Solwaraspora sp. WMMD1047: one gene and its partner. The protein of the gene in region 1 interacts with the protein of each later gene in a pairwise test. Links are inferred from orthologs where the notes say so. Each region holds a gene or a part of one and is shown on either strand. Other genes may lie near its edges. The genes, in order: thrS and rplA.

Region 1 (16,487 bases):
TTCACCCCGGGCCCCGACGACGACGTGCTGGTCTGCAACGCGGTGCTGCAGTGGGTGCCCGGCCACCAGCGGCTGCTCACCGGCTGGGTGGAGCGACTGCCGGCCGGTGGCTGGCTCGCGATGCAGGTGCCGGGGAACTTCGACGCCCCGTCCCACCGCGCCCTGCGGGAGGTGGCCGACGACCCGCGGTGGCGGGAGCGGCTGGCGCCCCTGGTCCGCGGAACCTCGGTCGACGACGCCGTCGGATACGCCACCCTGCTGACCGGCGCGGGCTGCGCGGTCGACGCCTGGGAGACTACCTACGTGCACCAGCTCTCCGCCGACACCGCCGAGCATCCCGTCCTCACCTGGCTGACCGGAACCGCGCTGCGGCCGATCCGCGCCGCACTGGCCGCCGACGAGCCGACCAGCCCGGCGTCGGCCAGCCCGGCGTCGGCCAGCCCGGCGCCGGCCGCTGACGGCGGGGGAGAGTCGGCGGGCGGCGGGTGGGCCGCCTTCCGGACCGCGCTGGCCGACCGGCTCGCCGAGGCGTACCCGGTGCGGCACGGGGCGGTGCTCTTCCCGTTCCGCCGGATCTTCCTCGTCGCCCGGACCAGCCCCACCGGAAGGAACGCGTCGTGACCGATCTGTCCACGTTCATCGCCGGACTGCCAAAGGTCGAGCTGCACGTGCACCACGTCGGCTCCGCGCTGCCCCGGATCGTGGCCGAACTGGCCGCCCGCCACCAGGGGCACAGCCCGGTGCCGGCGGATCCGGACCTGCTCGCCGAGTACTTCGCGTTCCGCGACTTCGCCCACTTCATCGAGATCTACCTCAGCGTCGTGGACCTGATCCGCGACCCCGAGGACGTCCGGCTGCTCACCTTCGAGGTGGCCCGGGAACTGGCCCGCCAGCAGGTCCGCTACGCCGAACTGACGATCACGCCGTACTCGCACGTGCGGCGCGGTATCCCGGCGCCGGCGTTCTGCGAGGCGATCGAGGACGCCCGAAAGGGCGCCGAGGCGGAGTTCGGCATCGCGCTGCGCTGGTGCTTCGACATCCCCGGCGAGGCCGGCCTGCCGGCCGCCGAGGAAACCCTGCGGATCGCGTTGGGACAGCGGCCCGACGGGCTGGTCAGCTTCGGGCTCGGCGGCCCCGAGATCGGCGTACCCCGGTCGCAGTTCAAGCCCTTCTTCGACCAGGCCAGGGCGGCCGGGCTGCGGTCGGTGCCGCACGCGGGCGAGAGCACCGGCCCGCAGACCATCTGGGACGCGCTGCGCGAGCTGGGCGCGGAACGCATCGGTCACGGCATCAGCGCCGTGCGCGATCCCGAGCTGCTGTCGTACCTGGCCGAGCGGCGGATCCCGTTGGAGATCAGCCCGACCTCGAACGTCCGGACCCGCAGCGTGCCGGCGATCGAGGCGCATCCGCTGCCCGAACTGGTGGCCGCCGGGGTGCTGGTGACGATCAACTCCGACGACCCGCCGATGTTCGGCACCACACTGGAGAACGAGTACGCGGTCGCCGCGCGGCTGCTGTCGTACGGGCCGGCGGAGGTGGCGGGGCTGGCCCGGGACGCGGTGACCGCGTCCTTCCTGGACGAGCCGGGCAAGCGGCGGATCATCGCCGAGATCGACGACCACCTCGCGAGCTTCGGGCGCTGACCGTCAGGCGGCGGGCCGCCGCCGTCAGGTCGCTGTCGCCGCTGGCGGGCATCCGCCCTGGGCGTAGCTGGGGTCCTGCCAGCAGGCCAGGGTGACGATGATGGCCGCCACGATCACGGCGACCCAGCGCACCAGGCGCCGGGAGGAGGCAGCCGTCTCCGCCGCCGGGACGGCATCCGGGTGCGGGGTGGAAGCTGGCCCGGCGCGGGGTGCTGCGGGCGGCCGCGCCGGGCCAGCGTTCGTGGGCGACGATCGCGCTGCCGCACCGCTGCCGACAGCGGGCGCGAGCGTTCCGTCGCTGGTGGTGCCGTCTGACGATCCCTGGGCAGCACCGTCCTCCCCCCGGTGGGGGGACGAAGGCGGCTGCGGTTTCAGCTGACCGTCCTTTCGTGAGATCACGCTTTCCTCGCAGGGGTGGCGCGCGCGGCGGGATCAGGTGTGGGGGACCTTCTCCCGCCGCGCGCACGGCTCCGCCGGGCCGGGGTTGGGTGCGACTGTGGGTGTTGGCCCGGCGGAACAGGATGGGATCGCCATTGATGTTGCCATTCGACCCGCGCCAGTGGTGCGGCGTTAACCCAGACCTAAGACGGATTTGAGCCTCCCCTGCGGTCGACAGTGGACTGATCAACTTCACGGCGCCGGCCGTATTGGAGTTTCCGCAGGTCAGAGCGGACTTTGGTCGGGAAGGTCGGATAATTGGGCGCGCTCCCATCGGAGCCCTGCCGAAGCCCTTTCGGGCCACCGGACGAGCCGCCGGACGGCCACCGGACGAGCCGCTCGACGGCCGTCCGCCGAGCCGCTCGACGGGCGCGGAAGTCAGTCCCGGTCGGGGCGCTGCCGGGGCCAGCGGCGGCCACCCGGCTCGCGCTCCCGGGCCAGCCGGCCGACCAGCCCGAACCGGCTCACCTGCCGGGGTGCGGCCTCCGGGTCGGCGAGCAGCATCACCACACTGGCCCCACCCAGCCGGGCCCGGTCGATGCTCACCGAACCGTTTGCCTGCTGGGCCACCCGCCGGGCGATGTCCAGCCCCAGTCCGGTCGAACCCCGGTCGCTGGCACCGCGCCGCAGCGCCCGTTCCGGGTCGGCGATGCCGGGGCCGGCGTCGTCGACCCGGACCGCCACGTAGCCGTCGCGGCGGGAGACGGCCACCTCGAAATCGGTGCCCTGCGGCGTGTAGCGGAAGACGTTGCCGAGCACCGCGTCCAGCGCGGCGGCGAACTCGGCCCGGGCCACCGGCACCGGGATCCGCAACTGCGCCCCGGTGACCCGGTAGGCGCGGTTCTGGTCCCCGGCCAGCGCCGCCCAGAACACCATCCGGTCCCGGACCACCTCGCTGACATCGCACATCCCGGGACCGGCCTCGTGCGCCACCGTCTTGCGGGTGGTGTTGATCAGGACGTCGATCTCACCCTCCAGGGTGACGATCGCCTGCCGGATCCGGCGGATCGTGCGCCGCCGGTCCAGCTCGGCCGCGCTGAACGAACCCACGCTCGTGTCGTCGGAGTCGAGCGCGTCGGCGTCCAGCCGGAGCACGGTCAGCGGCGTACGCAACCGGTGCGACAGGTCCGCGACCAGCTCCCGCTCGTCGGTGCGGGAGGTCACCAGCCGGTCGGCCATCCGGTTGAAGGCGTAGCCGGCCTCGGCCAGCTCCCGCGGCCCGCTCGGCTGGATCCGCATCCCCAGGTCACCGTCGCCGACGGCGAGGGCGGCCTTGACCAGGCCGCGGGCGGAGGCGACGGCCTTGGCGGCCAGCCGGTCCACCACGATCACCGAGGCGACCACCAACCCGACCGCGATGGTGATCAGCATGAGCCAGGTGCCGCCGGTACCGGCGGTCAGCGCCGACTCCGGGACGAAGACCTCCACCACCACGATCCGGTCGCCGGCGGACACCGGCTCCAGCCGGGCCACCCCGCCCGGCACGTCGACCACGGCCGGCTCACCGGTGGCGCCCACCCTGGCCACCTCCTCGGCGGCGGCCAGCGGCGTACCGCCGGTTTCCAGGCCGTGCAGGACCGGCCGCTGCTCGGGCGGGTCACCGGTTTCGGCGATGGCGCGTCTGAGCACCTCCGGATCGGTGCTGACCGCCAGGGCGCCGGCGATCACGCCGCTGCGCCGGGCGGCGTCGGCGAGCGCCGCCTCCCGGGTCTCCTGCTGCAGCGCGAGGCCGAGCGGGATCAGGAAGACCAGCGCCACGATCGAGGTCATGCCGGCCCCGAGATAGGCCAGCGCGGGCCTCAGTCCGGTGCCACCAACCGGAACCCGACCCCCCGCACGGTGCGCAGGTAGCGGGGCTTCGCCGCGGACTCGCCCATTTTGCGGCGCAGCCAGTACAGATGCACGTCGATGGTCTGATCCTCGCCGACCGATGGCTGACGCCATACCTCCTCCAACAGCTCCCGGCGGGAGACTACCCTGCCGGGCCGTGCCGCCAGGTAGGCGAGCAGGTCGAACTCCTTGCGGGTCAGCGCCAGCGGGACGCCGTCCAGGTGCGCGCTGCGCTCGCCGACGTCCACCCGCAGGCCGCCGACCTCGTGCACCGCCGGTGCCACCGTACGGCTCGCCCGGCCGACCCGACGCAGCACGGTGGTGATCCGGGCGTCCAGGTGCGCGCCGGTGAACGGCTTGACCATGTAGTCGTCGGCACCGGCCCGCAGCAGCCGGACGATCGCCTGCTCGTCGTCGCGGGCGGTGGCGATGATGATCGGGACGTCGGTGATGCCGCGCAGCATCCGCAGCGCGTCCGAGCCGTCCAGGTCCGGCAGCCCCAGGTCGAGCACCACCAGGTCGGGGGTTTCCGCGGCGACCCGACGCAGGGCGTCGAGAGCCGTGCCGACCGCGTGCACCGCGTGCCCGCGGTCGGCGAGCGAGCGCAGCATCGCGCCGCGTACGACATGGTCATCTTCGACCAGGAGGACCGTGGCCACGTAGTGACCGTACTGCGCGTGGCAAGTCGGCTGCCGGTGGCCGTCCGGGCGGCGGGGCGCCGGAGTGGGTCAGCCGGTCAGGTCAGGGCAGCCGCAGCACCCAGCGGTAGGCCTGCACCAGGCCGGTGTCGAAGCCGGCCGCCGAACCCCACAGGAAGAGCCGGAACCGCCGGTACAGCGGCTCGCCCCAGCGGCGGACGATCTCGTCCCGGGCGGCGTCCAGCCGGCAGGCCCACTCCCGGCAGGTCAGGTAGTAGTTGTGCCGGTCGTCGTCGACGCTGAGCAGCTCGAACGGCGAGCGGGCCACCTGCCGCAGGTACTGGTGCAGCAGCAGCGGCGCCGACGCCCCCGGGTAGACGTAGCGCTTCATGAACGTCGAGGAGAGGTGCTTGCGCCGCATCGCGAGCGCGTCCAGGTACACCCGACCGCCGGGGCGCAGCAACTCGGCGTACTTGCGCAGGGTGGTCCGGTAGTCGGGCAGGTGCTCGGTGACGCCCATGTTCACGATCGCGTCGAACCGGTGGTCCGGCCGGAAGCCGTAGATGTGCTGCCGGACCACCCGCACCGGCAGCCGCTCCCGCTCGAACAGCTCGGTGAGGAACCGTTCCGACTCCCGGGACAGGGTGGTGGTGGTCACCCGGATGCCGCGCCGGGCGGCGTGCTCGGCGAACGCCCCCCAGCCGCCGCCCACCTCCAACACGTGGTCACCCGGGCCGACCCCGATCGCGGCCAGCGCCAGATCCATCTTGCGGGTCATCGCGTCCTCCAACGGCTCGTCGTCGGAGGCGAACACCCCCTCGGTGTAGCAGCGGTGCCGGCTGTCGAGGAAGGTCAGGAAGAACTCCGAGTCCTCGTCGTAGTGGTGCGAGATGGCCCGCCGGTCGTCCTCCTGCCGGCCACGCAGCAGGGCCGGCACGAACCGGCCCAGCCAGGCGATCGGATGCCGGTCGGTGAAGAACGCCCGGATCCGCAGCGCGGCGGCCAGGTCGCCCTCCACGTCCAGCCAGCCCTGCAGATAGGCGACCGCCACCCCGAACTGGTCCAGGCCGGCCAGCGCCTTGGCGCCGCGCGGGTCGGTGACCTTGATGGTGAAGAGTGGCTCGGCTCCGCCGAGCAGGTGCGCCGACCCGTCCGGGCCGGCGACCGCGAACGGCACCGCGGGTCGCGATGCGAAAAACGTCTCGTACCTGCGCTGCAGGGTACCCATCATGTCAGAGGCTCCCACGGCGTCAATGTAACGCCGGGGACGCGTCGGCGGCAGCAGTAGAAACCAGGACCGATAACATCGCAGGCGCCACCGACTCGGTTTTCGCCCGTTCGTCCGCTCGGGACGCGGGCCGGCCGCCGAGGCACACCCGATCGAAGGAGTCACCGTGTCCGCACCGCAGCCCCCGACCGGCCGCCCCGCCGCGGTGGACGACACCGTCGTCGTACCCGCCGGGACGACGGCCGGCGAGGCGGTGGCCGCGGCCGGCCTGCCCGCCCACGGGCCGAAGGCGATCGTGGTGGTCCGCGAGGGCGCCGGCGCCGGTCAACCCGGCCGGCTGCGCGACCTGGACTGGGTGCCGGCGGTGGACACCCGGGTCGAGGCGGTCTCCCTGGACTCGCCCGACGGGCTGACCGTGCTGCGGCACTCCACGGCGCACGTGCTCGCCCAGGCCGTCCAGGACACCTTCCCGGAGGCGAAGCTCGGCATCGGCCCGCCGATCGAGAACGGCTTCTACTACGACTTCGACATGCCCCGCCCGTTCCAGCCCGAGGACCTGACCCGGCTGGAGAAGCGGATGCAGGAGATCATCAAGTCCGGCCAGCGGTTCCGGCGGCGGCGCTTCGACAGCCCGGAACAGGCCCGCGCCGAACTGGCCGACGAGCCGTTCAAGCTGGAGCTGATCGACGTCAAGAGCGTCGGCGGCACCGAGCAGCCGGCGGAGGCGACCGAGGTCGGCACGGCCGGCGCCGGCTTCGACCCCAGCGAGGAGCTGGAGGTCGGCGGCGGCGAGCTGACCATCTACGACAACCTCGACGCCGGCTCGGAGAAGGTCTGCTGGTCGGACCTGTGCCGCGGCCCGCACCTGCCGACCACCCGGCTGATCGGGGCGTTCAAGCTGATGCGCTCGGCCGCCGCCTACTGGCGGGGCAACGAGCGCAACCCGCAGCTGCAGCGGGTGTACGGCACCGCCTGGCCGACCCGGGACGCGCTCAAGGCGTACCTGAAGGTGTTGGAGGAGGCCGCCCGGCGCGACCACCGCAAGCTCGGCGCGGAGCTGGACCTGTTCAGCTTCCCCGACGAGATCGGCTCCGGGCTGGCGATCTTCCACCCCAAGGGCGGGATCATCCGCCGCGAAATGGAGAACTACTCGCGGCGCCGGCACGAGGAGGCCGGGTACGAGTTCGTCAACAGCCCGCACATCACCAAGGCGCAGCTCTTCGAGACCTCCGGGCACCTGCCGTACTACGCCGAGACGATGTTCCCGCCCATGCAGATGGAGGGGGCGGAGTACTACCTCAAGGCGATGAACTGCCCGATGCACAACCTGATCTTCCGGGCCCGCGGCCGGTCGTACCGGGAGCTGCCGCTGCGGCTGTTCGAGTTCGGCACCGTCTACCGGTACGAGAAGTCCGGCGTCGTGCACGGCCTCACCCGGGTACGCGGGCTGACCATGGACGACTCGCACATCTACTGCACCCGCGAGCAGATGCCCGCCGAGCTGCGCTCGCTGCTCACCTTCGTGCTCGACCTGCTGCGCGACTACGGGCTGGACGACTTCTACCTGGAGCTGTCGACCCGCGACGACTCGGACAAGTTCATCGGCGAGGAGGCCGAGTGGGCCGAGGCCACCGAGACGCTCCGGCAGGCCGCCGAGGACTCCGGCCTGGAGCTGGTGCCCGACCCGGGCGGCGCCGCCTTCTACGGGCCGAAGATCTCCGTGCAGGCCCGGGACGCGATCGGCCGGACCTGGCAGATGTCGACCATCCAGCTCGACTTCAACCAGCCCCGCCGGTTCGGCCTGGAGTACCAGGCCGCCGACGGCACCCGGCAGCGGCCGATGATGATCCACCGGGCGCTCTTCGGCTCGATCGAGCGGTTCTTCGGGGTGCTCACCGAGCACTACGCGGGCGCCTTCCCGGCCTGGCTCGCGCCGGTCCAGGTGGTCGGCATCCCGATCCGCGACGAGCACGCCGAATACCTCGCCTCGTTCGTGGCGATGCTGCGGGCCGAGGGGATCCGGGCCGAGGTGGACGGCTCCGACGACCGGATGCAGAAGAAGATCCGCACCGCCCAGCAGCAGAAGATCCCGTTCATGGCGATCGCCGGGGACGCCGACGTGGAGGCGGGCGCGGTCTCCTTCCGCTACCGGGACGGCTCCCAACGCAACGGCGTGCCGCTGGCCGAGGCGGTGGCGCACGTGGTCGAGGTGGTCCGCTCGCGGACCAACACCGGCCCCAGCGCGGTCGACGGGGCGCCGGCCTGATCCGCCGGCGGAATCCGGGCGGCAGCGCGGAGCCGGCAACCGGCGCGCTGCTCGTAGGATCGAACCCGTGACAGGGGCGGCGCAGCACGCGCAGATCGGGGTGCCGGACGGCCTGGACCGGCTCTGGACCCCGCACCGGATGACCTACATCGCCGGTGAGGACCGCCCCGCCGAGGGGTACGAGCAGCCCACCGGCTGCCCGTTCTGCCTGGCCCCCGGGCGGCAGGGCGACGACAGCCTTGTGGTGGCCCGGGGCGAACGGGTCTTCGTGGTGCTCAACCTCTACCCGTACAACCCCGGCCACCTGCTGGTCTGCCCGTACCGGCACGTCGCCGACTACACCGACCTGGACCCGGCCGAGACCGTCGAGCTGGCCACCGCCACCCAGACGGCGATGCGGGTGATCCGCCGGGTCAGCAACGCGCACGGCTTCAACCTGGGCATGAACCAGGGCGGGGTGGCCGGTGCCGGCATCGCCGCCCACCTGCACCAGCACGTGGTGCCCCGGTGGGGTGGCGACGCCAACTTCATGCCGGTGATCGGCCGGACGAAGATCCTGCCGCAGCTGCTCGTCGACACCCGGGACCTGCTCGCCCGCGCCTGGGCCGACCCACCCCCGGCACCCGCCGGCTGAGCGGGTCGGCCCGCGCGGGTCAGTGCCCGGCGCCCGCCGCGTGGTCCTTGCGGACCTGGTCGGCCAGGTGCGCCGGCATCGGGTCGTGCCGCACGAACGACCGGCGGAAGGTGCCCGCCCCCGACGTCATCGAGCGCAGCTCCACCGCGTACCGGACCAGCTCGGTGGCGGGCACCTCGGCCCGGACCAGGCTCCGCTCGGTGGTGCTGGTGTCCGGCTCGGTGCCCAGCACCCGGCCGCGCCGGCCGGACAGGTCGCTCAGCACCGCGCCGACGCAGCTGTCCGGCACCCGGATCGTCACCTCGTCGACCGGCTCCAAGAGGGTGACCTGGCCCTTCTCGGCCGCGTCCCGCAGGGCCAGCGCGCCCGCGGTCTGGAACGCCGCGTCCGAGGAGTCCACGCTGTGCGCCTTGCCGTCGACCAGGGTCACCCGTACGTCCACCATCGGGTAGCCGGCCACGATGCCCCGGTCGAGCTGGGCCCGTACCCCCTTCTCCACCGACGGGATGTAGTTGTGCGGCACCGCGCCGCCGACCACCCGGTCGGTGAACTCGAAGCCGGCCCCGCGCGGCAGCGGCTCCACCTCGATGTCGCAGACGGCGTACTGACCGTGCCCGCCGGACTGCTTCACATGCCGGCCGTGGCCCTTCGAGCCGACCGCGAAGGTCTCCCGCAGCGCCACCCGCACCGGCTCGGTGTCCAGCTCGACCCCGCCGGACCGCAGCCGGTCGAGCACCACGTCGGCGTGCGCCTCACCCATGCACCAGAGCACCAGCTGATGGGTCTCCGGGTTGCGCTCCAGCCGCATCGTCGGGTCGCCGGCCACCAGCCGGGCCAGGTTCTTCGCCAGCGCGTCCTCGTCGGAGCGGGTCCTGGCCACGATCGCCACCGGCAGCAGCGGCTCGGGCATCTCCCACGGCGCGATCAGCAGCGGCTGCTCCCTGGCCGAGATGGTGTCACCGGTCTCCGCGCTGCCGGACTTGGTGAGCGCGCAGACGTCGCCGGCCACGCAGTACGGCACCTCGCGCAGGGCCGCCCCCAGCGGCGAGTAGATGTGCGCCACCCGCTCGTCGGCGTCGTGGTCCGGGTGCCCCCGCTCGGTCAGCCCGTGCCCGGAGACGTGCACCGTCTGCTCCGGGCGCAGCGTGCCGGAGAAGACCCGCACCAGCGACACCCGCCCCACGTGCCGGTCGATGGTGGTCTTGACCACCTCGGCCACCAGCGGCCCGGCCGGGTCGCAGTGCAGCGGCGGGCGCGGCGAGCCGTCCACCCCGGTGACCGGCGGCAGGTCGTGCTCCAGCGGCGACGGGAAGCCGGCGGTCAGCACCTCGAGCAGCGTGTCCAGCCCCACCCCGGTCGCCGCGCAGACCGGCACCACCGGATAGAAGTGACCCTTGGCGACCGCCTTCTCCAGGTCCTCGATGAGCACCGACACCTCGATCGACTCGCCGCCCAGGTAGCGGTCCATCAGGGTCTCGTCCTCGCTCTCGGCGATGATCCCCTCGATCAGCTCGTTGCGGGCCTCCGCGATGGCCGGCAGGTGCTCCGGGTCGGGCTCGCGCACCTGCGGGACCGGGCCGGCCGAGTAGTCGAAGACCCGCTGGGTGATCAGACCCATCAGGCCGGCCACCGAGACCCCGTCGTCGCCCAGCATCGGCAGGTACAGCGGGAGCACGTTGTCGCCGAAGACCCGCTGGCACAGCGCCACCGTCTCGTCGAAGTCGGCGCGCGGGTGGTCCAGCCGGGTGACCGCCACCGCCCGGGGCATCCCGACGCTCGCGCACTCCTCCCACAGGGTGGCGGTGGCCGCGTCCATGCCGTCGCCGGCCGAGACCACGAACAGCGCCGCGTCGGCGGCCCGCAGCCCGGCCCGCAGCTCACCGACGAAGTCGGCGTACCCGGGGCTGTCCAGCAGGTTCACCTTCACCCCGTCGTGCAGCAACGGGGCGCACGACAGGCTCACCGACCGCTGCTGCCGGACGGCGGCCGGGTCGTGGTCGCAGACCGTGTTGCCGTCGGTGACCGCGCCGGGCCGGCCGATCGTGCCGGTCGCCGCTAGCAGCGCCTCCACCAGCGTGGTCTTGCCGGCGCCGGAATGGCCGACAAGCACCACGTTGCGTACCCTGCCGGGGGCATCCACCACCGGCGCGGCGCCGGTGACCCCCTTCTCCTGAGTCTTCTGCGCCATCGGGCGCACCTCCCTGCGAACCGGTGGTTGGTGGCGACCGCCGCGCGAGCGGGGGAGCGGCCCGGACGTGTCCGCGGCGATATCCTCGGGTGGTGTGCTGTGCACCGGGACGGTGACGGGCTTGCGGGTGAATTGTGTCACCCTCCCTGCTTCGATCTCACACCCGCGCGGGACCGGACACAACCCCGCACCGGCAACTAGGCCCGGCCGGTCGTACCACCCGCGTACGGCGACCGTTATCGTGGGACCGCCATGGCGAAGATCTTCCAAGTGTCGGTACGGGCGGGCCTGACCCGCGTCGTCGAGCCCATCGCCCGGAGCCTGCTGCGGATCGGGGTCACCCCCAATGCGGTGACGGTCGCCGGCACGGTCGGGGTGCTCGTCGGCGCCCTCGGCTTCGGCGCCCGCGGCCACCTGGTGGCCGGCGCGCTGATCGTCACCGTCTTCGCCCTCACCGACCTGCTCGACGGCACGATGGCGCGGATGAGCGGCGGCTCCACCAAATTCGGCGCGTTCCTCGACTCCAGCATGGATCGGGTCGCCGACGGTGCGGTGTTCGCCGCGGTCGCGTACTGGCTGGCCACCGAGGGCGACCGGTGGGGGGTGGCGGCGGCGTTGGCCTGCCTGCTGCTCGGCGGGCTGGTCTCCTACGTCAAGGCCCGGGCCGAGGGCCTCGGGATGACCTGCAACGTGGGCATCGCCGAGCGCACCGAACGGCTGCTGATCGTCGGCGTCGGTGGCCTGCTGACCGGCCTGGGGCTGCTCTCCTGGGGACTGGTCGCCGCGCTCTGGCTGCTGGCGGCCGTCTCGCTGTTCACCGTCGGCCAGCGGATCGCGCACGTCCACCGGCAGGCCAACCGGGCCGAACCCAGCGGGGTCGGCCGGTGACCCCGGTCGAACTCGGCTACCTGGCCGGTTGGCGGCTGATCCGGGCGCTGCCCCGACCGGTCGCGGCGGCGGCCTTCCGCGCCGGCGCCGACCACGCCCACCGCAAGGGCGGCCGGGGTACGGCCCGACTCGCCGAGAACCTGCGCCGGGTGGTCGGCCCCGACCTGCCGCCGGCCGAGTTCGACGCGCTGGTGCGGGCCGGCCTGCGCTCGTACGCCCGGTACTGGATGGAGATGTTCCGACTGCCGGTGCTGAGCCGCGAGCAGCGACTGGCGACCTTCCGGCTGGACGGGGAGGATCTGCTCGCCGCCGACATGGCCGCCGGCCGGGGTGTGGTGGTCGCGCTGCCGCACGCCGGCAACTGGGACGCCGCCGGGGCCTGGGTGGCGGCGAAGGGCTGGCCGATCACCACGGTGGCCGAGCGGCTGCGGCCGGAGGGGGTCTACGAGCGGTTCGTCGCCTTCCGGGAGCGGCTCGGGATGGAGATCATCCCGCTCACCGGCGGGCAGCAGCCGCCGGTGGACGTGCTCGCGGACCGGTTGACTCGCGGCCACCTGGTGCCGCTGCTGGCCGACCGGGACCTCTCCGCACGGGGCGTGCCGGTGACCTTCTTCGGCGCCCCCACCCGGATGCCGGCCGGTCCGGCCCTGCTGGCGATCCGGACCGGGGCGCCGCTCTACGTCACCTCAATGTGGTACGAACCGGACATGGCGCGAGCGGCGCTGACCGGCCCGCTGACCGTGCCGGATCCCGACAGCGCCCCCCTTGACCAGCGGGTTCGGGCGATCACCCAGCAGATCGCCGACCAGTTGGCCGTCGGGATCGCCCGGCATCCGGAAGACTGGCACATGTTGCAACGGATGTGGGTCGAGCCGGCGTCGCCGACACGGGCCCCGTCGCAGCCGCCGACGCCGGCCCCGGTGGCGCCGTCCGAGCCGGCCTGAGGGGGAGGGGCGCTGTGCGGATCGGCATCGTGTGCCCGTACTCCTTCGACGTGCCGGGCGGGGTGCAGAACCACGTGATGGACCTCGCCGAGGCGCTGCTCGGTCTCGGCCACGAGGTGAGCGTGCTGGCACCCGCCGACGAGGATTCCGAACTGCCGCCCTACGTGGTGCCGGCCGGCCGGTCGGTGCCGTTCCCCTACAACGGTTCGGTGGCCCGGATCACCTTCGGGCCGCTCTCCACCGCCCGGGTGCGGCGCTGGCTGGCCCGCGGCGACTTCGACGTGCTGCACGTGCACGAACCGTTCGTGCTGAGCGTCTCGCTGCTGGCCGTGCTCTCCGCGCGCGGGCCGGTGGTGGCCACCTTCCACACCGCCATGACCAGGTCGAAGGCGCTGGCCGCCGCCCAGGGCATGCTGCAGCTGGTGCTGGAGCGGATCACCGCCCGGATCGCGGTCAGCGCGCTGGCCCGCAAGCTGCAGGTCGAACACCTCGACGGCGGCGCGGTCGAGATCCCCAACGGGGTGGCGGTCGGCAAGTTCGCCGGGGCCGAGCCGCTGCCCGGCTGGCCCGGCCCGAGCGGCGTCGGCACCGGGGGCACGCTGGGCTTCCTCGGCCGGTTCACCGAGGCGCGTAAGGGCTTCCCGGTGCTGCGGGACGCCTTCGTCGACCTGGCCCGCAGCCGGCCCGGCCTGCGGCTGCTGGTCGCCGGCCCGGGTGACCTGACCGACCTGCACGAGGGCGTGCCGGTCGAGCTGCGTGACCGGATCACCTTTCTGGGCCGGGTTTCGGAGGAGGAGAAGGCCCGGATGCTGCGCAGCGTCGACCTGTACGTGGCACCGAACATCGGCGGCGAGTCGTTCGGCATGATCCTCACCGAGGCGATGGCGGCCGGCACCACCGTGGTCGCCAGCGACCTGGACGCGTTCCGTCGGGTGCTGGACGGCGGGCGGGCCGGGCGGCTCTTCCCGACCGGCGATCCGGCCGCCCTGGCCGCCGCGGTCAGCGACCTGCTCGACGATCCGGCCGCCCGGGCCGAGCTGTCCGCCTGCGCCAGCCAGGTGGTGGCCGCGTTCGACTGGCCGACGGTGGCCCGCCGGGTGCTTGAGGTGTACGCGACGGCGATCGAGGCGACCGACGGCCGGGTGATGGACGTGGAGTGGACCGCACCGAGCTGATGACGTACCGGACCGACGGGGATTGAGGCAGCACTACGATGCCGGGCATGTGGTGGGTGGTGGGCGCCGCGCTGGCGGTCGGGCTGGTGGCGGTCTACCTGACCTGGACGGCCGCCCGGGTCGAGCGGCTGCACACCCGGGTCGCGGCGGCCGCCCGGGCGCTGGAGGCCCACCTGCTGCGCCGCGCCGCCGCCGCCGCGGTGCTCGCCGAGGAGCGGTACGCCACGGAGCTGTACGCGGCGGCCCGGATCGCGCTGGACGCCGGGCCGGACGAGCGGGAGGCGGCCGAGAACGACCTCACCCGCCAGTTGCGGGCCGCCCGGCTGGACCCGGACGACCCGGCCGCCGCCTCGGTGGTCGCCGCCAGCCGCCGGTTGGCGCTGGCCCGTCAGCTGCACACCGACCTGGTCCGCGACGCGCTCTCCGCCCGCCGCCGCCCGCTGGTCCGGCTGCTGCGGATGGCCCGCAAGCACGACCGGCCGCACTACTTCGACGTCGACGACCCCACCCTCGCCGCCCAGCCGGACCTGACCATCGCCTGACCCGCTCGGCAGGTGAGCCCGGCCACAGTGCAGGCCACCGGTTGGTCGATTGGCTGTCGGTCGCCGCCGGTCGGCGGCGTAGCATCGGGCCCGGGTCCGGCCGCCGGGTCGGGTTCCCCAGCATCGGATTCCGCCTGCGAGGAGCGACGTCACCGTGTCCGAGTCCACCGTGAGTTCCGAATCCACCACCGGCACCCCCGTCGTCGGCAGTGCCCGGGTCAAGCGCGGCATGGCGGAGATGCTCAAGGGCGGCGTGATCATGGACGTGGTCACCGCCGAGCAGGCCAAGATCGCCGAGGACGCCGGCGCGGTCGCGGTGATGGCCCTGGAGCGGGTGCCCGCCGACATCCGGGCGCAGGGCGGCGTCTCCCGGATGAGCGACCCGGACATGATCGACAGCATCATCAACGCGGTCTCCATCCCGGTGATGGCCAAGGCCCGGATCGGCCACTTCGTCGAGGCGCAGGTGCTGCAGTCGCTCGGCGTCGACTACGTCGACGAGTCGGAGGTGCTGACCCCCGCCGACTACGCCAACCACATCGACAAGTGGGCGTTCACGGTGCCGTTCGTCTGCGGCGCCACGAACCTCGGCGAGGCGCTGCGGCGGATCAACGAGGGCGCGGCGATGATCAGGTCCAAGGGCGAGGCCGGCACCGGGGACGTCTCCAACGCCACCACCCACATGCGCAAGATCCGCGCCGAGCTGCGCCGGCTCAGCTCGCTGCCCGCCGACGAGCTGTACGTGGCGGCCAAGGAGCTGCAGGCGCCGTACGAGTTGGTCCGCGAGGTGGCCGAGACCGGCAAGCTGCCGGTGGTGCTCTTCACCGCCGGCGGCATCGCCACCCCGGCCGACGCGGCGATGATGATGCAGCTCGGCGCCGAGGGCGTCTTCGTCGGCTCCGGGATCTTCAAGTCCGGCAACCCCGCCCAGCGGGCCGCCGCCATCGTCAAGGCCACCACCTTCCACGACGACCCCGACGTGCTGGCCAAGGTCTCCCGGGGCCTCGGCGAGGCGATGGTCGGCATCAACGTCGACGAGGTCCCCGCCCCGCACCGCCTCGCCGAGCGCGGCTGGTGAGCCGGTCGCGTGATCACGAAGGATCCGGGTCGCAGCGGCGACCCGGATCCTTCCGGATCATGTCGAAGAGCGGGGGGTGGGTGTGAGCGGGCGGCCGGTGGTGGGGGTGCTGGGGCTGCAGGGGGATGTGCGGGAGCACCTGCGGGCGTTGGGTGACGCGGGCGCGGACGCGCGTGTCGTGCGCCGCCCCGGTGAGGTCGACGAGGTCGACGCGCTGGTGGTGCCGGGTGGCGAGTCGACCACCATGAGCCGGCTGGCGGTGGAGTTCGAGCTGCTCGACCCGATCCGCAAGCGGGTCGCCGACGGGATGCCCGTCTACGGCTCCTGCGCCGGCATGATCATGCTCGCCACCGAGGTGCTCGACGGCCGCCCCGACCAGCGGGGCTTCGAGGGCATCGAGATGACCGTGCGGCGCAACGCGTTCGGCCGGCAGGTCGACTCGTTCGAGGCGCCCGTGGAGATCGCCGGCGTGCCCGGGCCGTTGTTCCACGCCGTGTTCATCCGGGCGCCCTGGGTGGAGCGGGTCGGCCCCGGGGTCGAGGTGCTGGGGCGGGTCACCAGCGGTGCGGCGGCCGGGCGGATCGTTGCCGTCCGGCAGGGCAACCTGCTGGCCACCGCGTTCCACCCGGAGCTGACCGGTGACCTGCGGGTACACCGCTACTTCGTGGAGCTGGTCCGGGCCGCGGGCTGACCGCCGCGCCCGGTTCCGGCCGGGCTGGTCCGGGCCGCGGGCTGACCCGTTGTACGGGGTGTGACAGCACCCCGGGGGCCGCCGGTAGGATTGCCCCGTCCGGCGGGTGGTTCCGCTCGCCACGGCTGCACGGCCATGATCGATGGCGCTTCGCGCGTACCCGATTGTTGTGGGCGTGGCGCCGACCCGCGGACGCCGCGGGCGGTGGAGCCGGGACGGCGGCGGTTGACGACGGAGGTTACCTATGTCCGGCCACTCCAAGTGGGCGACTACCAAGCACAAGAAGGCGGTCATCGACGCCAAG
Region 2 (9,314 bases), 2.1 Mb from region 1 along the record:
GGCCGCGATCGTGGGGGCGGGGTGGTTGGCGAAGACCGCGCAGACCGGGCCGTCGAAGTCGAGCAGCAGGAACCGGGCGCGGTCGACCAGGGCGGACAGGGCAGTGGCGGTCATGACCCGTACCCGCGAGCGATGGCGTTCCACATTGGCCCCATCCTGGCGCAGTAAGCCGTTCGGATAGGCCGGTTTGAGCACGGCTGGGTGCGCCACGATCAAGGAAGCCGCTCTGCCTGCGAACCTGGATTCGACACAGTTCGGTCAGACGCGAGTGGCGCGACCGAGCAGCCGAAGGCGCTGAAAGCGGCATATCTCTCTAATACGGCATAGGCCGCTAAACCGGGTGCCTCGTTGCGGGTGTCGCCGCCCCGGCGAATACGAATGAGAGTGCAGGTAACAAGTCGAGTCGCGCGGTGTGCGGATTGCGCCCCGCTCGATGCGATTAATTACTACTTTCCGGAGCCACCGTTCACCGAACGTGATCGTCGTTTAGAAACTGAGGCTTGCATTTGCACGTGCAGCTAAGCCTGACGAAAAAGGATTCGGTGCTACGGCGAGTCGGCGCGGCGTGGCTGGCCGGCCGAGCGCTCCAGGCGAGCGGTGGGTCAGGGTATCGGCCCGCCGCTCGGACGTGCCCGCTGCGCAGGCCATCCCGTCGCCGGGCAGTGCCCGGCTACGTCCGAAATGAGAAGAAGAAGGTTATATGTAGCGCATTTTCGGACAACTGGGGATAGCAGTGTTTAGCAGCGTGACGTCACTTGCGGCGCCCGTCCAATCGACGATTTGCGAATGAAATCGATGGTCTGTGGGGATCACTTAGCCACCGGCCGGCGGACCTGTTCCTGCCGAACGGTTGGACTTGACCTGAACGATGGCCCAGGCGGGGAGGTAACGCTTTGCTCGTTCCCAAGACTGTGGCACCATCATGGAACCTCCACCTCTCTTCGTCATCCTCCCGACAGGAGCCAACGATGTCTGCACGACGGCTGGGCCGGCTGCTTGGCTCGGTCGTGGCGCTCACCGCGCTGGCCGCGGGAGCCGTCATCGCCGACGAGCCCCTACTCTTCACCCCCCTGACCTTCGAATGGACGGCCGACATCTTCGGCGGATCCGTGGACGGGCTGACCGTGCCGGGGCAGCTCGACGAGATCGCCGGCACGGTGGACGGCGCTTCCGTCTAGGCACGCGACCCGAGGGAGCGGTATGGCCAGGCGGCAACGCTCGCCGCGCAGATCTGCCGACCTCGCCTGGTTCATCACTGCGCCGTTGGCGCTGGTGACGGTCATCTGGTCGACGGCACTGAGCATCCTCATCGACGAACCCGTCGGCGAGTGGCTGATCGCTGCCATCCTCCTGTTGGTCATGGTCGTGACCGAAGGGTCGATGCTTCACTTCGTGATCCGCCGCCAGTCGTTCGGCGTCACCATCACCGAGATTCCGCTGGTCCTGGCGCTGTTCTACCTTCCGCCCCTGATGGTGGTGGTGGTCTACACGCTCGCCTCGCTGATCACCCAGGTCCGTCGCAAGCTCAGCCCGGCGAAGTTCTGGTTCAACGTCGCCAAGACCGGCGCGGCGACCTCGTTGGCCTGCATGCTGCTGCTGGGGCTCCCACCGATGGAGGGGGTGGGACCCGGCACCTGGGGCATCCTTTTCGCTGCGGTGAGCACGATCACCCTCGCCACCCTCGCCGCGGTGGCCGGGGTGATCACCCTCGTGCATGGCTGGCAGGCCGGCAGGGAGATGATCCGCACCGCCGCCCCCAACTTGATCACTGCCGCGGTCAACGTGTCGGTGGGCCTGATCGTGTTGATCGCGCTCGTCACCACCTGGTGGTCCGTGGTGCTGATCGGGGCGCTCGTGGGTGGGCTGCTCTTCGTCTACCGCTCCTATGCCCAGTTCTTCCGGCAACACCGGTCACTGGCCGGCATGTACGACCTGACCCGGGCGATGTCCGAGAGTCAGGACGGCGCCATCGCCGATGCCATGCTGGGCCGGGTCCGGGCGCTCATGCAGGCCGAGTACGCCACCCTCTGGCTGCCCGCCCAGGGCCGGCACCCCGAGGTGCTGCTCACCGCCCGGGTCGACGATCCCGGCCTGTTGGACTTCGCCCGTACCCCGTCGCTGGTCCGGGAACGGGCCGTCGGCCAACGACGGACCATCGCCGCAGGTAACCGCCTCGGTGGCGAGGAGAGCCTGCGGGTCGCGTTGCGGGCCGGCTCCGCCAAGGATGTGATCGCCGTTCCGCTCCGCTCCGGGCAGGCCGTCATCGGCTCCCTGGAGGTGGTCAACCGGCTGAGCGACAGCAGCCACTTCCTCCCGAGCGACGTGCAGATCTTCGAGACGATCGCGGCGCACGTCGCGGTGGCCCTGGAGAACTCCCGGTTGGTCGACCGGCTGCGCCACGACGCCCACCACGACGGCCTCACCAACCTGCCGAACCGGCGCCGGATCACCGCGGCGCTGGAGGAGGCGGTCCGGGTCCGCGCCCCTGGCGAGGTGATCGCCGTACTGCTGTTCGATGTGGACGCGCTCCGGCAGGTGAACGAGTCGCTCGGGCACGCCGCCGGCGACAAGGTGCTGACCGAGGTGGCGACCCGGCTGCGCGACTCGGCCCCGGCCGCCGCCCTTGTCGGCCGGCTCGGCGGCGACGAGTTCGCGGTCACCCTGCGGGTGGAGAGCGCGGACGCGGCCCTGGAGTTGGCCGCGCAGCTGCGCGAGCAGATCCGCGACCAGATGGTCTTCGACTCCCTGGTCCTGGACGTCGACACGGTCGTCGGCGTGGTGGTGCATCCCGACCACGGCAGCGACCCGGCGACGTTGCTGCAGCGGGTCGACCTGGCGGCCACCGCGGCGAAGTCCACCCCGGACGGCATCCAACTGTTCAACCCGGCGCTGGAATCCCGGTCAATGCACCGGTTGGGGCTCGCCGGTGACCTGCGCAACGCGCTCGACAACGGCGAGCTGGAGGTCTACTTCCAGCCCAAGGTCACCCTCGGCGAACGACGGCTGGTCGGCGTCGAGTGCCTGGCCCGCTGGGAACACCCCGCCCACGGCGCGGTCGCGCCAGAGGACTTCGTCGCGGTCGCCGAGCACACCGGCCAGCTCAGCCGACTCACCGAGGCGGTGCTGCGGGAGGGGCTGCGGCGCAGCCGGGACTGGACCGACGCCGAGCACCCGCTCGCCGTCGCGGTCAATCTCTCCTCGCGTACGCTCACCGACCCGCACTTCCCCGCCCGGGTCCAGGAGCTGCTCACCGAGTACGGCGTGGCGCCCGAGCTGGTCACCTTCGAGATCAAGGAGGCCGGCGTCCTGGACGGCACGGACCGGCCGGTGCCGATCCTGCGCCGGCTGCGGGACATCGGCGTACGCCTCTCCGTGGACGACTTCGGCACCGGCTACTCGTCCCTGTCCCACCTGCGGCGGCTGCCGGTCAACGAGGTGAAGGTCGATCAGTCGTTCGTCCAGGGGATGGCGACCGACCCGGTGGACCTGGCCATCGTGAACGCGGTGGTGACCCTCTCCCAGCAGTTCGGCCTCGCGGTGGTGGCCGAGGGGGTGGAGAGCGAGCTGACCCTGGAGCTGCTGCAGGACATCGGCTGCGAGATCGGCCAGGGGTTCCTGTTCAGCCGGCCGCTGCCGTACGAGCGGCTGGAGGCCTGGTTCGGTGCCCAGGCGGAGTCCGAGACGCCGTTGGCGCCGGACGTACGCCGGCTGCGGGCGGTCCCGGCGACGGGCGCCGAGAACTGGCCCAGCGGGGTCAGGCGGCCGGCGGGGATCTGATTTCACCTCGCGCGCGCGCCCGTGTACTCTTACCCCTGCGCGTCCGCAGGAAAGATCGCGTGCGCCCCCTTAGCTCAGTCGGCAGAGCGTCTCCATGGTAAGGAGAAGGTCTACGGTTCGATTCCGTAAGGGGGCTCAGAGGGTTCTTGTGACCCGCCCACGGCGGTGTAGCTCAGATGGCAGAGCAAGCGGCTCATAATCGCTGTGTCGCCGGTTCAAGTCCGGCCACCGCTACTTCCGGTCGCCGGGTCGGTCCCGGGGACCCGATCGGATGGGCGCCGGCAGGCGCCCACTTTGCGTGTCCGCCCTCCGGGCGTCTACGCTGGTACGTCGTAGTTGATCCGTTATCGAGGAAGGCACTCCGCCGTGGCTAAGGCGACCGATGTCCGTCCGAAGATCACCTTGGCGTGTGTGGAGTGCAAGGAGCGCAACTACATCACGCGTAAGAACCGCCGTAACGACCCGGACCGCATCGAGCTGAAGAAGTTCTGCCCCCGGGACGGCAAGCACACCCTGCACCGCGAGACCCGCTGAGCTTGCGGACCACGGCCGGTCGGGACGGGTGCACCGTCCCGACCGGCCGTCGGTTCCGGGCCGGGTGGCGGGCGTGTAGTTTCTCGGCATGCCGATGGACTCCTCCTTCGTCGGGCGCAGTTTCGCCCCGACGCCGCCGTACCTCGTGGGCCGGGAAAAGATCCGTGAGTTCGCCGCGGCGATCGGGGCCGGCGATCCGGCGCACAACGATCCGGCCGCAGCCCGCTCGATGGGGCATCCGGACGTGGTGGCGCCGGTCACCTTCCCGGTGGTGCTGACAATTCCCGCGATCCAGCAGATCATCGAGGATCCGGCGTTGGGCGCCGACGCCGAGCGGCTGGTGCACGGTGACCAGCGGTTCGCGTACACCCGGCCGGTGGTGGCCGGGGACGAGTTGACCTGCGCCAGCAGCATCGAGGAGATCATCTCCAGGGGCGGGCACGACTTCGTGACCTTCCGGACCGACGTGGCGACCGTGGCCGGTGAGCCGGTGGTGAGCGTCTGGTCGAGGCTGGTCATCAGGGGGGAGGGCTGATCCGGTTGGAGACCCAGAGCACGCTGACGGTCGGACAGGAGCTGCCGGTCCAGACGTTCCGGGTGACCCGGGCGGACCTGGTCCGCTACGCGGGCGCCTCGGGTGACTTCAACCCGATCCACTGGAGCGACCGGATCGCGACGAAGGTCGGGCTGCCGGGCGTCATCGCGCACGGCATGCTGACGATGGCGCTCGTCGGTCGGGCGGTCACCGGGTGGGCCGGCTCGCCGGACGCGGTGATCGAGTACGGGGTCCGGTTCGCCCGGCCGGTGGTGGTACCCGACGACGACACCGGAACCGAGATCGAGGTACGCGCCAAGGTGCGGGCGGTGGCCGACGACGGTTCGACGCAGCTCGATCTGACTGCGACCTGTGCCGGCGAGCGGGTGCTGTCCCAGGCTCGGGCGACGATCCGGACGGCGCGGCCGACACCGGGCTGAGCCGTGGCCGGCGTACCGGGGCGGTCCGGTTGGGAAACTCGGGCCGGTACCCGTACACTGGTCCGCCGTGGGGCAAGTGGCCCTGCTTTGGCCTGCGTGCCGGAGTGGGTTCGGCTGTCCTACCTAGGGGTGTAGCTCAATTGGCAGAGCAGCGGTCTCCAAAACCGCAGGCTGCAGGTTCAAGTCCTGTCACCCCTGCGCCTGAGGCCTGACCGTTCCAAGGGGGGTCGGATTCGGCCGGCGTGACCAGCGAGCGTGCGTCCACCGACGTGCGAACCAATTGGCGACGGAGGTCGAAGTGGCCGACAAGAATCGGCGCGGTGAGGACGACGCGAACGACCGCCTGGACGACGAGGCTGTCGACGACCGCCTCGACGACCCGGCGGACGACGACGTCGTCGAGGACGACGACCGGGAGCTCTCCCGGGGCGGCACCGCCACCCGCAAGAAGGCGGAGTCCACCGAGAGCCAGCCGAAGTCGAAGTCGGAAACCGGGCGGGTCGGAATATTCGGGCGCGTCGGACGGTTCTTCCGCGAGGTAGTGGCGGAACTGCGTAAGGTCATCTGGCCGACCCGCAAGGAGCTGTTGACCTACACCACGGTCGTGGTCGTGTTCATCGCCGTGATGACGTCGATCGTCGTCCTGCTCGACTACGGGTTCGCGCGGGCCATGCTGTGGGTCTTCGGCAATCCGAGCTGACGACGTGATCAGCTGATAGTGACGGAAGTGAGCGAGCGTGCCTGAGTACGACGAGACCGCCGGTACCGCGGACGAGCAGTCCGCGGTCGCGACGGCGGCGGGTGACGAGTCGGTCGAGGCCGCCAGCGAGCCGGAGTTCGAGGCCACCAACGGTTCGGCGCCCGACGAGAACTTCGACCCGGTCGCGGAGCTGCGGCAGAAGCTGCGCTACGCGCCGGGCGACTGGTACGTGGTGCACTCCTACGCCGGCTACGAGAACAAGGTCAAGACCAACCTCGAGACCCGGATCACCAGCCTCGACATGGAAGAGTTCATCTACCAGGTCGAGGTGCCGACCCGGGAAGAGGTCGAGGTCAAGAACGGCAAGCGCCTGCAGGTCCAGAACAAGGTCTTCCCGGGCTACATCCTGGTCCGGATGGAGCTGACGCCCGAGTCGTACTCCTGCGTCCGGAACACCCCCGGGGTGACCGGCTTCGTCGGCGCCACCGACCGGGCCGACCGGCCGGCGCCGCTCTCCCTCGACGAGGTGCTGAAGTGGCTGGCCCCGGCGGTGGAGACCGAGCAGAAGAAGGCGAAGCCCGAGGTCAAGGTCCTGGACTTCGAGGTCGGCGATTCGGTCACCGTGACCGACGGCGCGTTCGCGTCGCTGCCGGCGACGATCAGTGAGATCAACGCCGACCAGCAGAAGCTCAAGGTACTGGTGTCGATCTTCGGCCGGGAGACGCCGGTCGAGCTCAACTTCAACCAGGTTGCCAAGATCTAGCGTCGCCCGCTCGATTGCCGGATCCGGCCCTGCGCTAGCCTAGAACGTCGACCCCCGCGGGTCGCGCTTGACCGTGCGCGCTCCGCGGGTCACCTCGGGTGCGCCGCATCGGGTCGGCCGCACCTCACCGGATCAAGCCCCAGGAAGAGACATGCCTCCGAAGAAGAAGCTCGTCAAGACCTTCACGCTCCAGTTGCCGGCGGGCCAGGCCACGCCGGCGCCGCCGGTCGGTCCGGCGCTGGGCCAGCACGGCGTCAACATCATGGAGTTCTGCAAGTCCTACAACGCGCAGACCGAGTCGCAGCGGGGCGACATCGTTCCCGCCGAGATCAGCGTCTACGAGGACCGGACCTTCACCTTCGTGCTGAAGACGCCGCCGGCCGCCCGTCTGCTGATCAAGGCCGCCGGGGTGCCGAAGGGTTCCGGCGTTCCGCACCAGGACAAGGTCGGCTCGGTGACCCGCGCCCAGTTGCGGGAGATCGCCGAGAAGAAGATGACCGACCTGAACGCCAACGACCTGGACCAGGCCGAGAAGATCATCGCCGGCACCGCCCGGTCGATGGGGATCACGATCAAGGAATGACAACCGCGGCGGTCCGGCCGGACCGCCGTCGTGGGAGGGGCGCGGCGCGCCCCGCCAGACACCACAGGAGAACTCAGACATGCAGCGCAGCAAGAGCTACCGCAAGGCCTCCGAGGCTATCGACCGGAACAAGCTGTACGGTCCGGCCGAGGCGGTCAAGCTCGCCAAGGACACCAGCACCGTCAAGTTCGACGCCACGGTCGAGGTCGCGATGCGCCTCGGCGTCGACCCGCGTAAGGCGGACCAGATGGTGCGCGGCACGGTGAACCTGCCCCACGGGACCGGCAAGACGGCCCGGGTGATCGTCTTCGCGACCGGCGCCATGGCCGAGGAGGCCGTCGCCGCCGGTGCCGACGAGGTGGGCAGCGACGAGCTGGTCGCCCGGATCCAGGAGGGTTGGCTGGACTTCGACGCCGCCATCGCCACCCCGGACCAGATGGCGAAGATCGGTCGGATCGCGCGGATCCTGGGCCCGCGCGGCCTGATGCCGAACCCGAAGACCGGCACCGTGACGATGGACGTGACAAAGGCCGTCACCGACATCAAGGGCGGAAAGATCACCTTCCGCGTCGACAAGCACTCCAACCTGCACCTGATCATCGGTAAGGCGTCCTTCTCCGAGTCGCAGCTGGTCGACAACTACGCGGCGGTGCTGGACGAGGTGCTGCGGGCGAAGCCGTCGGCGGCCAAGGGCAAGTACCTCAAGAAGGTCACCCTCACCACGACCATGGGTCCGGGTGTCCCGGTCGACCCGAACGTGATCAAGAACTTCACCGAGGAGTCCGCGGACTCCTGAACTGCCTGAACGGTCCGATCGGGGCGCTGTCACCGCGAGGTGGCGGCGCCCCGGTCGTTCCGGGGCGAGTTGGCGGTCGGTTGGCCGGTCGCGTACTCTTGGTCGAAGTTCCACCCAGAGACCGCTGGTCACCGTGCTCCGGCACGGTCGAAGGTTCCGTTTCGACGGGGCGGCCCGCGCAGGGCGGTAAGCGAAACCCGGCAGTGCTACCGGCCCCCGGGCCGTGATCATTGAGCTGTGCTCGCCCCGTGCGCCCTGCGCCGGGGCTTTCTCGTTGTCGCGCTCCTTCACCACCCGTCCGCAAGGCTCCGGCCTCGACGGTGGCCAGCCTGCAGCAATGAGAGAGGAGGGACATGGCGGACAAGCCGGTTCGGGCCGACAAGGCCACGGCCGTCGCCGAGCTCACCGAGCACTTCCGCAACGCGGGAGCGACCGTGCTGACCGAGTACCGTGGCCTCACGGTCGCCCAGCTCACCCAGCTGCGGCGTTCACTCGGCCAGGAGACCACCTACGCGGTGGCCAAGAACACGCTGGCCAAGCGCGCCGCGACGGACGCGGGCATCCAGGGCCTCGACGAGCTGTTCACCGGTCCTACCGCGCTGACCTTCGTCTCCGGCGACGTCGTCGAGGCGGCGAAGGGTCTGCGCGAGTTCGCTAAGGCCAACCCGAAGCTCGTCATCAAGGGCGGCGTCTTCGAGGGCAAGGCGATCACGGCCAAAGAGGTCAGCCGGTTGGCCGACCTGGAGTCGCGCGAGGTTCTGCTGGCCAAGCTGGCCGGCGGGATGAAGGCGAGCCTGAGCAAGGCCGCGGCCCTGTTCCAGGCGCCGCTGTCGAAGACCGCCCGCCTCGCGGCCGCTCTGCAGGACAAGCGCGAGCAGGAGGGGCAGGCCTGACGGCCGGCCCACCCCGAACATCCCCGATACATCCCCAGACCCACGTAAGTAAGAAGGAAGGACGCCAGCCATGGCGAAGCTCAGCACCGACGAGCTGCTCGACGCGTTCAAGGAGATGACGCTGATCGAGCTGTCGGAGTTCGTGAAGCAGTTCGAGGAGACCTTCGACGTCACCGCCGCCGCGCCGGTCGCGATGGCGGCGCCCGGTGGCGCGGCCGCGCCGGCCGAGGCCGAGCCGGAGCAGGACGAGTTCGACGTCATCCTGGACGCCGACGGCGGCAAGAAGATCCAGG

What was found.
Region 2: the proteins of thrS (region 1) and rplA interact in binary tests that used the Escherichia coli proteins (3 or more experiments, as listed by UniProt). The link is inferred for Solwaraspora sp. WMMD1047 from one-to-one orthologs.

The regions. Positions count from the first base shown.
Region 1 is NZ_JARUBL010000001.1:2,857,786-2,874,272, forward strand. The notes cover bases 5,619-8,512. They hold thrS (threonine--tRNA ligase), read left to right. Parts: upstream 5,619-5,982; coding sequence 5,983-8,043; downstream 8,044-8,512. Other genes in these bases: O7627_RS13195 (class I SAM-dependent methyltransferase), read right to left, coding at 5,619-5,795; O7627_RS13205 (HIT domain-containing protein), read left to right, coding at 8,111-8,512. In the rest of the region: O7627_RS13175 (methyltransferase domain-containing protein), read left to right, coding at 1-621; O7627_RS13180 (adenosine deaminase), read left to right, coding at 618-1,643; O7627_RS13185 (HAMP domain-containing sensor histidine kinase), read right to left, coding at 2,460-3,851; O7627_RS13190 (response regulator transcription factor), read right to left, coding at 3,881-4,570; more of O7627_RS13195, read right to left, coding at 4,653-5,618; more of O7627_RS13205, read left to right, coding at 8,513-8,677; O7627_RS13210 (elongation factor G-like protein EF-G2), read right to left, coding at 8,697-10,865; pgsA (phosphatidylinositol phosphate synthase), read left to right, coding at 11,118-11,753; O7627_RS13220 (phosphatidylinositol mannoside acyltransferase), read left to right, coding at 11,750-12,697; O7627_RS13225 (glycosyltransferase family 4 protein), read left to right, coding at 12,712-13,872; O7627_RS13230 (hypothetical protein), read left to right, coding at 13,920-14,414; pyridoxal 5'-phosphate synthase lyase subunit PdxS, read left to right, coding at 14,569-15,492; pyridoxal 5'-phosphate synthase glutaminase subunit PdxT, read left to right, coding at 15,569-16,183; O7627_RS13245 (YebC/PmpR family DNA-binding transcriptional regulator), read left to right, coding at 16,428-16,487. UniProt on the Escherichia coli protein: Catalyzes the attachment of threonine to tRNA(Thr) in a two-step reaction: L-threonine is first activated by ATP to form Thr-AMP and then transferred to the acceptor end of tRNA(Thr). The rate-limiting step is amino acid activation in the presence of tRNA.
Region 2 is NZ_JARUBL010000001.1:779,407-788,720, forward strand. Bases 6,452-9,269 are described here. They hold rplA (50S ribosomal protein L1), read left to right. Parts: upstream 6,452-7,411; coding sequence 7,412-8,128; downstream 8,129-9,269. Other genes in these bases: nusG (transcription termination/antitermination protein NusG), read left to right, coding at 6,452-6,749; rplK (50S ribosomal protein L11), read left to right, coding at 6,901-7,332; rplJ (50S ribosomal protein L10), read left to right, coding at 8,482-9,021; rplL (50S ribosomal protein L7/L12), read left to right, coding at 9,092-9,269. Outside these bases: O7627_RS03630 (HAD-IA family hydrolase), read right to left, coding at 1-114; O7627_RS03635 (hypothetical protein), read left to right, coding at 969-1,178; O7627_RS03640 (EAL domain-containing protein), read left to right, coding at 1,201-3,777; rpmG (50S ribosomal protein L33), read left to right, coding at 4,144-4,311; O7627_RS03660 (MaoC family dehydratase N-terminal domain-containing protein), read left to right, coding at 4,400-4,846; O7627_RS03665 (MaoC family dehydratase), read left to right, coding at 4,852-5,286; preprotein translocase subunit SecE, read left to right, coding at 5,585-5,986; more of nusG, read left to right, coding at 6,024-6,451; more of rplL, read left to right, coding at 9,270-9,314. UniProt on the Escherichia coli protein: One of the primary rRNA binding proteins, it binds very close to the 3'-end of the 23S rRNA. Forms part of the L1 stalk. It is often not seen in high-resolution crystal structures, but can be seen in cryo_EM and 3D reconstruction models.